4 regions of the Idiomarina sp. UBA3176 genome follow, and region 3 is predicted to be linked to each of the others. Evidence: predicted binding sites of a transcription regulator. Region 3 holds the regulator's gene; each other region holds the start of a gene.
What was found. Region 3 encodes sigma-54, which starts transcription at its own class of promoters, with help from an activator protein. Its sites were predicted from a motif close to GTTGGCACGNNNNTNGNNT; they were not measured.
Positions count from the first base shown of each region.

Region 1: fliE (flagellar hook-basal body complex protein FliE) is a predicted target of sigma-54. The motif match lies at 1,306-1,324, and genes of this name have one in related genera.
Region 2: B2U97_RS11765 (P-II family nitrogen regulator) is a predicted target of sigma-54. The motif match lies at 2,062-2,080, and genes of this name have one in related genera.
Region 4: B2U97_RS09060 (flagellar hook-length control protein FliK) is a predicted target of sigma-54. The motif match lies at 1,576-1,594, and genes of this name have one in related genera.

Region 1 covers NZ_DEXU01000021.1:20,222-23,586, forward strand. Annotated here, with positions in the region: gene fliF (flagellar basal-body MS-ring/collar protein FliF) at 1-878, opposite strand, end outside; gene fliE (flagellar hook-basal body complex protein FliE) at 926-1,258, opposite strand; gene B2U97_RS09095 (sigma-54-dependent transcriptional regulator) at 1,406-2,767, opposite strand; gene B2U97_RS09100 (sensor histidine kinase) at 2,760-3,365, opposite strand, start outside.
Region 2 covers NZ_DEXU01000024.1:70,190-73,554, forward strand. Annotated here, with positions in the region: gene glpQ (glycerophosphodiester phosphodiesterase) at 1-854, opposite strand, end outside; gene B2U97_RS11760 (cysteine synthase A) at 847-1,899, opposite strand; gene B2U97_RS11765 (P-II family nitrogen regulator) at 2,121-2,459, shown strand; gene B2U97_RS11770 (ammonium transporter) at 2,470-3,365, shown strand, end outside.
Region 3 covers NZ_DEXU01000018.1:47,980-51,344, forward strand. Annotated here, with positions in the region: gene ptsN (PTS IIA-like nitrogen regulatory protein PtsN) at 1-136, opposite strand, end outside; gene hpf (ribosome hibernation promoting factor) at 140-427, opposite strand; gene B2U97_RS07130 (RNA polymerase factor sigma-54) at 455-1,915, opposite strand; gene lptB (LPS export ABC transporter ATP-binding protein) at 1,937-2,662, opposite strand; gene lptA (lipopolysaccharide transport periplasmic protein LptA) at 2,664-3,206, opposite strand; gene lptC (LPS export ABC transporter periplasmic protein LptC) at 3,175-3,365, opposite strand, start outside.
Region 4 covers NZ_DEXU01000021.1:13,979-17,343, reverse strand. Annotated here, with positions in the region: gene fliI (flagellar protein export ATPase FliI) at 1-1,092, shown strand, start outside; gene fliJ (flagellar export protein FliJ) at 1,096-1,539, shown strand; gene B2U97_RS09060 (flagellar hook-length control protein FliK) at 1,664-3,365, shown strand, end outside.

The sequences.
Region 1 (3,365 bases), on a different contig from region 3:
TGCCGCTGAGTTTCTTCACGCTGAGTAAAGTCCATAGTCACGTCAACTTGTGCGGTATAGTTGTCATAGCCCAGCACAGGAATCAAAATACTGTCTATTTTTTCTAAGTAGGCTTCTTCACGTTTTTGTTCAATTTGGTATTCGCGCGAACTTTTCGCTGCCAACGCACTTTGTGAACCAGAGTTGAGCAGGCGGCCAGCCTGGTCAGTTACGGTTACGCTCTCGGTGTTCAGACCGGTAACGGATGACGCGACCATATCCACAATTGACGCGACTTCTTCTTCACTGAGCGAGGTACCACCACGAACATTCAGCATAACCGACGCTTTGGGTTCTTTTTCGCGACGGGCGAAAACATTTTCTTTAGGTACGGCAAGCAATACTCGGGCAGCAGACACTTTTTTGATTTCTTCAATAGCGCGCGCTAACTGAACTTCACGGGAATGAATGAGGCGCTCACGTTCTAGTCGCTGACTAACGCCGAAACCCGGTTCGCTCATTAAAATTTCAGAGCCGTTATTGGTCGAATTACCGTAATCAACACCAGCGCGGGTCAGTTGCAACTTAATAGCATCGTAGTTTTCTTCAGGTACTGAAACCGTATTGCCTTCCACCTGGTATTCAATGCCATTTGCATCCATGTAGTCGAGGGTGCTGATCAACTCCTCCGTTTCTAACTGACCTAATGGACGATAAGTTGACTCCTGCGCCCACAGCATAATAAAAACAGCGATAGCAACGCAGATAGCTAACGCTAGCACGACAATGACCTGACGCAGCATGTCAAAGTTGCCCAGCATCGTCATGATGCCGGTTTTCTCACCACTGTCTTCATTACCAGAATTGTTGCTATCCGGTAAGTCAGTATCTTGTACCATTAAATCTGTTGATTCAGCCACGACTTATATCTCCAGTAATGCAGCGGTTATACCGGCATTGACATTATTTCTTTGTACGCTTCAACCACTTTGTTGCGCACCTGAACTGTTGCCTCAAACGCTATGCTCGACTTCTGACTGGCTATCATGGTTTGCTCCAGCGTGACATTCGGGTCACCGAGTTCCATGCGAGTTTTTAAATCACCTGAGGTTTGCTGCAGTTCGTTGACGTTATCCAATGCATTTTTCAGCATATTGGAAAAATCAGCCTGAGCGGTATTGCCTTGCAGGGCGTTCACATTCGTAGGCTGATCACGCTGGGAAGCCTGCGTAGCCATAGACTGTAACTGTTGGTAAAGTGCGTTTGCTTCCACTTTCATAATTAACCCCGTCAAAAATTCATCACTGACTTTATTTAAGGTTAGTTATGCAAACAAAATGCCAACTTTTAATCGCGGCTTTAAGGTACAAAGAAAAGCCCTGAGAAACAGGGCTAATGGTAATGAAAGAGGTATTTCAAGACCGTATTATGAGCCGGTCAGAGTCAACCCCTGTTCCCGAATTTTCGCAAGCTTGTAGCGCAACGTGCGTGGACTAATCCCAAGTTCATCGGCGACCGGTTGACGTTTTCCCTGATGCCGTTGCAGCGCCTCTTTGATAATTTGGTATTCCTGATGGAAAAGTGACTCATCGAGGTTTTCTGACTTCTCTTCGGGCGTATCCACTTGCTCTGGAAACACGCTAACGGTTTCCGCAATGTCGTTCAGTTCCAGCATAAGATCCTGCGGCTGAATCTCTCCATCGCGATGCAGAACCAGAGCTCTTTGCACCACATTTTCCAGCTCGCGGACATTACCCGGCCAGGAATAACGCATTAACTGCTGCTCTGCTGCAGCGGAAAAATTCACAGGCGTTTTAATACCAGAGCGCTGTTTATGTCGCTGCAATAAGTTCTCTGCCAGAGGAACAATGTCCGCAGGCCGTTCACGTAAAGACTTCCAGTGCAGTGGAAACACGTTTAGCCGGTACATTAAATCTTCACGTAATAACCCTTCGCGCACCGCTTGCTGTAAATCTCGGTTAGAAGTTGCTATTAATCGGACATCCAACTGTATGGTTTTACGTGACCCCAAACGTTCGACCTGACGCTCCTGAATCACCCTTAACAGCTTAGCCTGTAAGTGCATGGCCATTTCAGTAACTTCATCCAGCAACAGAGTACCGCCCTGCGCCAGCTCAAACTTCCCTGGCGATGACTGATTGGCGCCGGTAAAGGCGCCTTTCTCATAACCAAACAACATCGATTCCAGCATGTTTTCCGGTATAGCTGCGCAGTTAATTGCAATAAAAGGCCCGTCTGAACGGTCAGAATGCTGGTGAATATAACGCGCCAGCACTTCTTTACCGGTGCCACTTGGTCCGGTGACCATAACGCTCGCTTCACTGGCCGCGACTTTTCGTGCCATAGCCAGTACTGCCTGGCTGGAATCTTCTTCTGCTACCGGTTCAATATCGTTAATTGCGCCATCAGGCAGATAACGCTGAACCAGTGTTTGTAGCTTTTCAATTGAGAACGGCTTAGTCAGATAATCGACGGCGCCTTCGCGCATAGCAACAACTGCGTCATCCACCTTGGCAAAGGCCGTCATCATAATAACCGGAATATCGTATTGCTGATTATTCATGCTGCGCAGAAGTTGTAAGCCATCAATTCCCGGCATTTGCACATCACTGATAACCAGTGCCACCGATTCCTTTTTCAAAATAAGCAAAGCTTCTTCGCCGTTGGCTGCTTCAAGGCACTGACAGTCAGCCAGTTCCAGTGTATCGATAATTGCTTCACGCAGCGATACGTCATCTTCAACAACCAATACCTGTCGCTCAACCATAACGTACCTCTTTCATTTTATTCTCTGACCATTCATACACCGGCAGTGATAAGGTAAAGCGGCAGCCTTTATCTGGTTGACTCTCCCAGTCAATTAAGCCGTTATGCGCTTTTATCACGGTTTGGACAACCGCCAGACCTAAGCCGGTTCCATTAGACTTTTCAGTAAAAAATGGGGTGAATACACTGTCTTGCTTTTCGGCCGGAATGCCGCAGCCGGAATCGATAACAGAAACTTTCCAGCTACCGCCATCAACATCGGTTTTCAACAACACTTCCTGTCCGGGCTGGCTAGCATCAACTGCGTTGTTAACCAAATTCTGTATTGCCCCAACTAATGCGGTCTGATTGGCTCGCAACACCACACCCAAGTTTGGATCATTACAATTAATTTTCACCTGATGCTGCTCGGCATAACTCTCTGTATTCATTAACACCTGCTGGATCAAGCTATTGGTACTGAGTTCTTCCAGCATGGGTTGCTCACCACTTTTGGCAAACAACAGCATGTCATTGACCTGCTGTTCCAGCGAATGCAGGCGGGAAAGTAGTTTGTCGGAGAAACGCTGTTGTTTAGCCGCTGAAATCTTGCCCTGCTT
Region 2 (3,365 bases), on a different contig from region 3:
CATTCAGGCTCACCGTTTTCATTCACTCCGGTCAATACGTGGTTTACCCACAAGCCGACACCTTCAGCGTAGCTTTTTACTGACTCCAGCCCGGCGCCCGTGCGCATGGCGCTGTAATCAATATCGGTCTCTCCCCACTCATTGTCACCCACCAGCTGAATTAACGGAAAGTCCCAGTTAAATTCACGCTTTAAGCGACGTAACACTTCCGGGTCAAAAGACTGCAGATAAACCGGTGTTGGCCGTTTGTCGTGGTATCCGTTGTGAGCCAGGACAGACATCACGGCCGCCGTCGCGTCGTACCCTTGCTGCTGATACCAGCGCGGAGATTTGATCTCGATATAAATGCCTGTCGACATATCCCGAACGCGATTCAGCTCCTGAATCAGTTTGATTTCCTCATCCAGCGTTTGTATAGGAAAGTGAACATCGGGGTGAGAAAATCGCTTAGGGTAAACCAGCTCATAATCTTTATGCCGGGCGACCATAGTTAACTGTTTAAGCTCTTCCAGCGAAAAATCGACCACATAGTATTTACCATCGGGACGATGCTTTTCCGGAAACACTTCGGAGACATTGGTGACATGGTCCAGAATTTCATCATGCAGAACGACCGGAACGCTGTCACGGCTCAGTTGCACGTCTTGCTCTATGAAGTCCGCTCCCAGCCCATGAGCCATAACGGTGCTGGCCTGAGTGTGCTCGGGTAAATAACCGGAAGCACCGCGGTGCGCAATGTCCAGAAACTGCGGAACTTGAAGGTCATGGAACGGCGCATCCGGCGTCTCGTCCTGCGCCTGAACTGCGGTTGCTGATACCAATAAAAACAAACACCCAAAAATACGTTTAGTCATTGTTCCAGTTAACCTCTAGTACCTTATCGCCAAGCTCGCGATAACGCGTCATTAATACGTCAATGGGTTCCGGGTCAGGGTTTAACCCGCGTCCGCGCAAATATTCCGGGTTGTACAGCTTACTCACCGAACGTTCACCCAAGTCACAGGAAAAGGTCACAATGCGGTGTCCCGGACCTTTTCGTAAAGCTGCGGCCAACGCACCAGCCACGTTTAGCGCCGAGCTACTCCCCAGAACAATACCATCTTCGTCTCGGATATAACGTGACAACGTCACTAAATCTTGATCGGGCAAATTAACCGCGTGATCAATACGTGCCTGGCGGAAATTATCCACTAGCCGCATAATACCAATGCCCTCCGTCATAGAGCCGCCATTCGACACATATTCGCCGCTGCGTAAAAACTCATAGATACCGGAACCATCCGGGTCAACCACCCAAACATCCAGTTCCGGGTTCTGCTCTTTTAAGAAGCGAGAGTTACCACCAATGGTGCCACCGGTTCCAGCCACAGACACCAGAGCGTCAATTCTCCCTTCGGTTTGTTCCCATATTTCCGGGCCAGTATGAAGGTAATGCGCACGAGCATTACTGGTGTTTTCAAATTGGTTAGCCCACCAGCAATCATCGCGTTCTTCCGCTAAACGGCGCGCCGTATGGTAGAAGTGGTTTTCGTTCTTAAAAGGAACCGGATCAACCGCCATCAGTTCACCGCCATGCAAGCGGATCATGCGCTCTTTCTCCGGTGTCTGGTCATTGGGCATGACCGCTAACATACGCAAGCCGTAAGACTTTGCCACAACAGCCAGGCCAATACCGGTATTACCGGCGGTACCTTCAACCACCGTCATACCCGGCTTTAACTCGCCGCGTTCCATAGCGTCATCAATCAGTTGCTTAGCCGCGCGATCCTTAATGGAGCCGCCCGGATTCTGGAACTCGCATTTAATAAAGATATCGCATCCGGTTAAATCAGACAGCGACGGTATACGAAGTAAATCCGTCTGCCCGATAAGATCGCTCTGCCGCGCGCCAACTCTCATGCCACTGCACCCTTAATCATTCGCTACTGTAGGTAAATAGTATCTCCCCTGTACCCTTTTGGTTCAATAGCACTTTTGGTGCAATGCACAGAAGGGGCGCACGTTTTTTGTGCAGAAAAATTACGTAAATATTATTTATTCATAAATATCAGCTAGTTAAATTCTGGCACGCTTCGTGAAGTTAAAGGGTTGCTTAACAATATTTTAATAAGGAAAGCACCATGAAAATGCTCGTTGCGTTAATCAAACCCTTCAAGCTGGAGGATGTGAAGCAAGCGCTGTTTGAAATTGGCTGTAAAGGCCTGACAGTAACCGAAGTCCGGGGAGTAGGACGTCAAAAGGGGCATACCGAACTGTACCGGGGCGCCGAATATCAAGTCGACTTCCTGCCCAAAATGAAAATTGAACTGGCGGTTCCCGACGAAACCGTCGAACGAGCTCTGGAAGTAGTCATTGCCGCGGCTCATACCGGCAATATCGGCGACGGAAAAATATTCGTTATGCCGCTGGAGCAATGCGTTCGCATACGCACTGGCGAAACCGACCAAGACGCCCTTTAAGGAGCCCATCATGGAAGCACAAAACTTACAACAACTCACTTTCGCGGTAGACACCTTTTACTTACTCATATCCGGGGCGCTGGTTATGTGGATGGCGGCTGGTTTTTCCATGCTGGAGGCGGGTCTGGTCAGAAGCAAAAACACCACCGAAATTCTGACCAAAAACATCGTGCTCTACGCCATCGCCTGTATTGTTTACCTGGTTATCGGCTACAAAGTCATGTACCCCGATCCTTCAACCTCAGCTTACGCGGCTGACGCTAATTTCTTTTTTCAGATGGTGTTCGTTGCTACTGCTATGTCGATAGTCTCAGGTGCCGTTGCCGAGCGTATGAAGCTAATGAGCTTTCTGCTGTTCTGTGTCGTGCTTAGTGCGGTCATTTATCCGGTACAGGGCTTATGGACCTGGGGCGGTGGAATGCTGACGGAATGGGGCTTTGTCGATTTTGCCGGCTCCAGCATTGTGCATTTAACCGGTGCATCAGCGGCACTTGCTGCGGTTCTTTTACTTGGCCCGCGCTCCGGTAAATACCTGAGTGATGGCAGTATCAACGCTTTACCCGGCTCTAATATGCCACTGGCCGCGCTGGGTACCTTCATTCTCTGGTTTGGCTGGTTTGGTTTTAACGGCGGTTCACAGTTAGCGCTAAGCACCGTTGACGATGCCAATGCCATAGCCCGCGCCATGGTAAACACTAATACCTCGGCCGCAGCTGGCACTATCGCCACGCTGCTATTTACTAAGCTGTTGTGGAAAAAAGCCGATTTAACCATGATTTTAAACGGTGCCTTAGCCGGTCTGGTTGCCATTACCGCACAACCTGTTACCCCAGAACCCTGGCTTGCCGGCGTTATCGGCTTTATTGCGGGGCTTATTGTCGTGCTCTCCATTATTGGGCTGGATAA
Region 3 (3,365 bases):
CAAAAATGTCATGACGGGTAATGCCAGACAGCTTAGGGGCTACGATTTGACTAATGGTTTCAAGTAGTCGTTTTTTACTTGCGCCCTCGACTGCACACTTGGTGCAGTCGGGGCTTAACAATTCACTCAGTTGCATGGATTAATGTTGTTTCATTTTCTCTTTGTGTTTAATCACCTGACGGTCCAGTTTATTAATTAAACCGTCGATGGCCGCGTACATATCTTCGTGTTTTGCGTCGGCGAAAAGCTCACCGCCATTCACGTGCAGCGTAGCTTCCGCTTTTTGAATCGTTTTTTCAACATTTAGGATGACGTGAACATTAGTTATATGGTCAAAATGTCTTTCCAGCTTGGCAAATTTTGTGTCCACGTAGTCACGCAGAGCTTCGGTAATATCGATGTGATGACCGGTCAAATTAATTTGCATAACGTCTTCCTTCTGCAGTTAACAAAGTTACAAAAGACTTTTGCGTTGGCTCGATGATGGAATGTTTAACGATTCCCGATACTTCGCAATTGTCCTTCTTGCTACTTGGATACCTTGTTCGGCTATCAGTTCAGCAATCTTACTGTCACTTAACGGTTTACTGCGATTTTCAGCAGCGACCATCTTCTTAATTAAAGCACGTATTGCCGTGCTTGAACACTCGCCACCGCCCTCTGTACTGACATGACTTGAGAAAAAATATTTCAACTCAAATACGCCACTTGGGCAGTGTAAGTATTTTTGTGTCGTTACGCGTGAAATCGTACTTTCATGCATATCCACGGCTTCTGCAACATCGTTCAGAACCATTGGCTTCATAGCTTCTTCACCATGCTCAAAAAAGCCCTGTTGGCGTTGTACTATGCAATTGGCCACTTTCAGCAGCGTATCGTTTCTGCTCTCCAGGCTTTTTATGAACCAGCGCGCTTCTTGCGTATGGTTTTTTATGTACTGGCTGTCGGCTACTGACTTTGTTGCTTTACTCAAGGCCGCGTATTCTTCGTTCACTTTTAGTTTAGGTACGCTATCCGGGTTTAATTCGACCATCCAACGACCATTTTTTTTAGTAACGGCCACATCGGGAATAACATATTCAACGGGTTGCTGCGCAACTTGCTCCCCCGGGTGCGGGTGCAACTGTTGAATTAATCGCATAGTCTGACGTAAATCGTCTTCCGATAGCTTCAGTTTACGCTGAATGGTGCGAAAATCGCGACTGCCAAGTAAGTCCATATGTTCAGTCACTAAGCATAGAGCAACCTGCTTGTATTCAGTGTCGTCGCTTAGTTGACGTAATTGAATGGCAAGGCATTCACTGACGCTGCGTGCGCCGACACCTATTGGGTCGAAATGCTGAATACGCTTAAGCACCATGCAGACTTCTTCTGCCTCAACTTCGGGTAGGCGCACAGCTTCGATAATTTCATTAACATCAACCATTAGATAGCCATTGTCGTCTATGGCTTCAATAATGGCTTCAGCTATGGCGGTGTCTTCTTCCGAAAAATGAGAAAGTTGCATTTGCCAAAGCAGGTGATCCTGCAAAGACTCGCTGGTAGAGCCTTGATAGACTTCAAAATCGCCGTCAAAGGATTTACCTGAAGAGGCTGCACCGTTGGCCGGGGTATGACTGGAGTAGGTGTCGTCCCAACTGCTGTCGACCGGCAGTTCGTCAGGCATTTCCTGGGTTTTTATAACGTCGGATGTTTCCCGTTGGCTGTCGTCTCTTTCTTCAATATTGCGAGTTTCGGGTTGGTCCGCGTCGTTACTCGTTTCACCTTCAACCTCCAGCAGCGGGTTGCTGTCTAATGCATCCTGAATTTCTGACTGAAGATCGAGCGAGGAAAGCTGCAGCAGGCGGATAGCCTGTTGGAGTTGTGGCGTCATGGTCAGGTGCTGACCAATTTTTAGCTGCAGACTTTGCTTCATAATGACTGTCCCGGTATCACGTTATAGGGTGAACTGCTCACCGAGGTAAACGTCTCTAACCTGTTGATTCGATAATATACTTTCTGCATCCCCACTGGCAATAAGCTCACCATGACTGACAATATAAGCGTGTTCACAAACAGACAATGTCTCGCGAACGTTGTGATCAGTAATAAGTACACCAATACCACGTTGCTTTAAATGTTCAACAATCTTTTTAATATCAATAACCGAAATAGGGTCAACTCCGGCAAAAGGCTCGTCCAGCAAAATAAACGTAGGCTCCGCTGCCAAGGCGCGGGCAATTTCAACCCGACGGCGCTCACCGCCTGAAAGACTCATGCCCTGACTGTTTGCTATGTGGCCTATATGAAACTCTTCGAGCAAAGCATCAAGCTGTTCTTCACGCTCGTTGGTTGAAAGTTCTTTACGAGTTTCCAGAATAGCCATCAGATTATCGCGCACGGTCAATTTGCGAAAAATGGAAGCCTCTTGTGGCAAATACCCAATACCCCGGCGTGCCCGTTCATGCATTGGCAGTAAGGTAAGGTCATTGTCATCCAGCAGAATTTGACCTTTATCGCTATTAACCAAACCGACTATCATATAGAAGGTTGTGGTTTTACCTGCACCGTTGGGGCCCAGTAAACCAATAACCTGCCCCTGACTTACTTCCAGGCTAACGTCTTTAACGACTTGTCGGCTTTTGTAGCTTTTGGCTAAATGTTTGACTCGTAAAGTTGCCATATTAAGGGTTCTCGTTATTTTTTTCGTCGGTATCGGTTTTTGGTTTAGGCGTAAAAATAGTGATAACACGGCTGTCTTCTTCACCTGAACTGCTTGCCGTTACCGTTTGTTTATTCAAATCATAAGTAATCAAACTGCCGCTTGAGCTACTGCTACCTTGAGAGATGCGAGCGTCGCCACTAAGCTCCAGTCGCTGTTCCGACTGAAAATAGGTGATTTTTTTTGCTTCAGCGTTAATTTCATTGCCGTCGTCCAGCGTCTGGCTGTAAGTAGCAGGAGTGCCTTCTGCAATAAAAATATCTGCTTGCTCGGCGCTTTCGCTGGCGGATGCTTCTAGTCGATCGGCGCGGATTAATAAGGTGCCCTGACGAATAATAACGTTGTCCGTTAAAACCAGGCGGTTATTTTTAATATCAAGCTCTTCCTTACTCGACTCAACTTCCATGGGTTTACTAAAGTCAGACTTGCCCTGAGCCATAACCGCTGAGGGTATTAAGGCAACCAGGATCAGTTTACTCAGCAGGCTGGAAAATCGTTTTAACATGTCTTTTTAGCTCCATTCGTTCAGCTTTCAGATCCGCAGTCATACCGTTACCCCGAATTAATAGTCGTGGTCCGTGAATGCTTACAGGATGTTCTGTGCTCATTGACTCATTTTTTAAATCAACAATCAGGTACTCGGTTAACACTTGCTCGATGTGAG
Region 4 (3,365 bases), on a different contig from region 3:
AGAGTTCGTCCACTAAACCGCAAGAATCAATTGCCGCTGGGTATGGAGCTGCTGGGTCGTGTTATTGATGCTCGTGGCGAGCCCCTTGATGATAAAGGCCCCATTTTTTCTGACGGAAAAACCTACCGAAGCAAACCCATGAACCCACTGAACCGACGTCAGGTGAAGCAGCCGCTGGATGTTGGAGTAACGGCTATTAATGCCTGCTTAACCGTGGGGCAGGGGCAGCGAATGGGGCTGTTTGCCGGTAGTGGCGTGGGTAAAAGTGTGCTGTTGGGCATGATGACTCGCGGTACCACGGCGGATGTGATTGTAGTTGGCCTGATAGGCGAACGTGGCCGGGAAGTAAAAGAGTTTATAGAAGAAATCCTCGGTGAGGAAGGCCGTGAAAAAGCGGTTGTAATAGCAGCGCCGGCAGACCAGTCGCCGCTTATTCGTTTACGTGGTTGTGAAACGGCCTCTCAGGTTGCCGAATATTTTCGTGACCAGGGTCTGAATGTGTTGCTGTTAATGGATTCACTGACTCGTTACGCCATGGCGCAACGGGAAATTGCCCTTGCTGTGGGTGAACCACCGGCAACCAAAGGTTATCCGCCTTCTGTTTTTGCTAAGTTGCCAGCATTGGTCGAAAGAGCCGGTAATGGCGGCGACGGACAAGGTTCTGTGACCGCGTTTTATACGGTTCTGACCGAGGGCGACGATTTGCAGGATCCTATTGCGGACTCCGCGAGAGCAATACTGGACGGACATATTGTACTGAACCGGGAACTGGCCGACAGCGGTCATTATCCGGCAATTGATATTGAAGCTTCTATTAGCCGGGTTATGCCACAGGTTGTTTCGGAAGAGCATATGCAACAGGCGATTAAAGTTAGACAGTGGTACTCAAGTTACCGTCGCAATCGCGACTTGATTTCCATTGGCGCATACACCCGCGGAAGTGACCCGGCTATCGATCAGGCTATTGCAATGCAGCCGCGAGTAAGTATGTTTTTGCAACAGAAAATGCGGGAAGTTGTGAACTATGATGAAAGCTTGTTGCTGCTTAATCAGCTAGTCAATCCGAAGCAGAAACAGTCAGCGGGCATGTAATTTATGGCTGAGTTGGCACAATTGGAAATGTTACTGGAGTTGGAACAGAGGCGCGAAGATAAAGCCGCACAGGATTTCTCTCAGGTACAGCAACAGGTCCAGGAGCAACAGATGCGCCTGGACGGTATGTCAAAATATCGACTCGACTACTTAAATCAGTTGCAGCATCGCGGGCAAAGCGGGATTGCCTCAATTCAGGTAGGGCAGTATCACGCATTTGTCGGTAAATTAGATGAAGGTGTTGAACAGTTGCATCACGATATTATTAAGTTGCAGCAAGTGTTACAACAGCGCAAAGATCGTTGGCTGGCGCAGCGTCGCAAGCGCGAGTCGATAGATTTTTTAATAAAAGAAAAGCGCAAGCGTGAGCAAATAGCAGAAGCCAGAAAAGAACAAAATAATCTGGACGATTTTAGCAGCCAGCGTTTTATTCGCGCCAGAAAATAGTTGGAACGAAATTTGCTTAGATACTTACTAGATATTGTTTGCTCAGCTATTGAAAATAGCGCAAGCGCATTGCGAAGTATTATTAAGCAAGGCGTCAATAAGCACTTAATTCAGGAATAAAACTATGCAACAGCTGCTTAATTTAACCGAGTCTGCCGACAACTTTGCACGTATTGGTAAAGGTAACGATCTTTCATTAAAGAGCACCGATGGTGATAGCGGTGAGTTCTCGCGGCTGATGCTACAACAAAATAGTGGCGATAAAGAGCTGCAACAACTGGCCGCCAAAATTGAAGCTTACCAGAAAGCCGGTAATGACGGTGAAGGTGAGGTTGAAGGCAAAGACATTGAACGCAAAAATATTGGCGAGCCGGTGACCCGAAATTTATGGGAATTGTTGCAGCAAATGAAGCAGGAAAGTGCTGAAGTTAGCTCTGAAGGCGAAACCGTGGTTAGTGACGAGATTGATCTTGCTGCGGGCGATGGCGAACTAAAAATGACAGATGAGCAACTGGCGGAAATGCTGGAAGCTTTAATGGCTAAGCTGGATTCTGCCGATGAAGGCGAGGGCGATGCCGTTATGACCGATGCCGAGCGGCAGAAATTTGCCGATGAGCTGCTGGCCGGCATGACCGATAGCGATAAACAGGCACTGCAGGCAAAGCTTCAACAGTTGATCCAGGCCGCAGAGCAGGGCGAAGGCACTGAAAGTGCCGTTGAAGATGCCGGTAAGTTCATAGTTAATTTGCTTGAACCGCTATTGCCGAAAGCCGATGCTGATAAGTTATTAGTAGGTAATGAAAAAGCGTTAACTCAGGCTTTGAATGAGGCTGCAGAGCTTGTGCTGGCTCAATTGTCTGCATCTCCGGACAAAAATTCAGGCAAGCCGCAAAGTGCTGAAGAATTAACAAATTTGCTTAAGCAACTAGAGCAGCAGGTTTCCGCACAACAAGCGAAAGGCGAAAGTAGTGAGTTGAGTTTAGCGGAGCAAAAGAAACTGCAGCAGTTTACTGCCGAGTTACGCAAAATTTTAGCCAGCCAAAATGGCGGCGCAGATAAACCTCAGGCTTTGACTCAGGAACAGTCGGCTAAAGCTGAGCAATTATTGGCTGAAGTAAGGCAATTATTAAAAGGCCGTACAGGACTGAGTGAAAAGTCGGTAGAGGGTAAGGCGTCAGAGTCGGTTATTACAGCAACAGACGTTAAAGCCGGTAAAGAAAAAGCTGGTTCTGGCGATATTGGTGCTAAAAGCGATGACGGCAAGCAAACGACTAAAGCTGCTTCTGTGAATACAGCTGTTGAAGCAGAAACAAAGGTAGCCGATGCGGGTCAGCAGGGACAAGTCTTTCGGAATAACACCGACGCTTTAGTTGACGCCAGTGCGGCCCGGGCCATTCAGGGGCAAATGGTGTCAACCGCGCAGGGAACTGTAGCTGCGAATGAATCCAGTCAGGCTAATACTTTGCAGGCATTGCAACGTCCATTAGACTTGCAGCAAACGGAAGCGTCGCAAAAATTGCAGGAACGCATCAATATTATGATGAGCAGGAATATCCAACGTGCGGATATTCGTCTGGATCCGCCGGAACTTGGTAGTGTTCACATTCGCGTTAACATGAGCGGTGAGCAGGCATCAGTGCAGTTTCAGGCCCAGACACAACAGGCTCGAGATGCGTTAGAGACGACCATGCCGCGATTACGCGAAATGCTGGAGCAGCAAGGCATCAATTTAGCTGATACCCAGGTTGGAGAGCAAAGCAAAGAAGGCGGGCGCACCGCTGGCGGGCAAGCCGGAGGATCTCATGATGCGGAAGACTGGGCTGTTG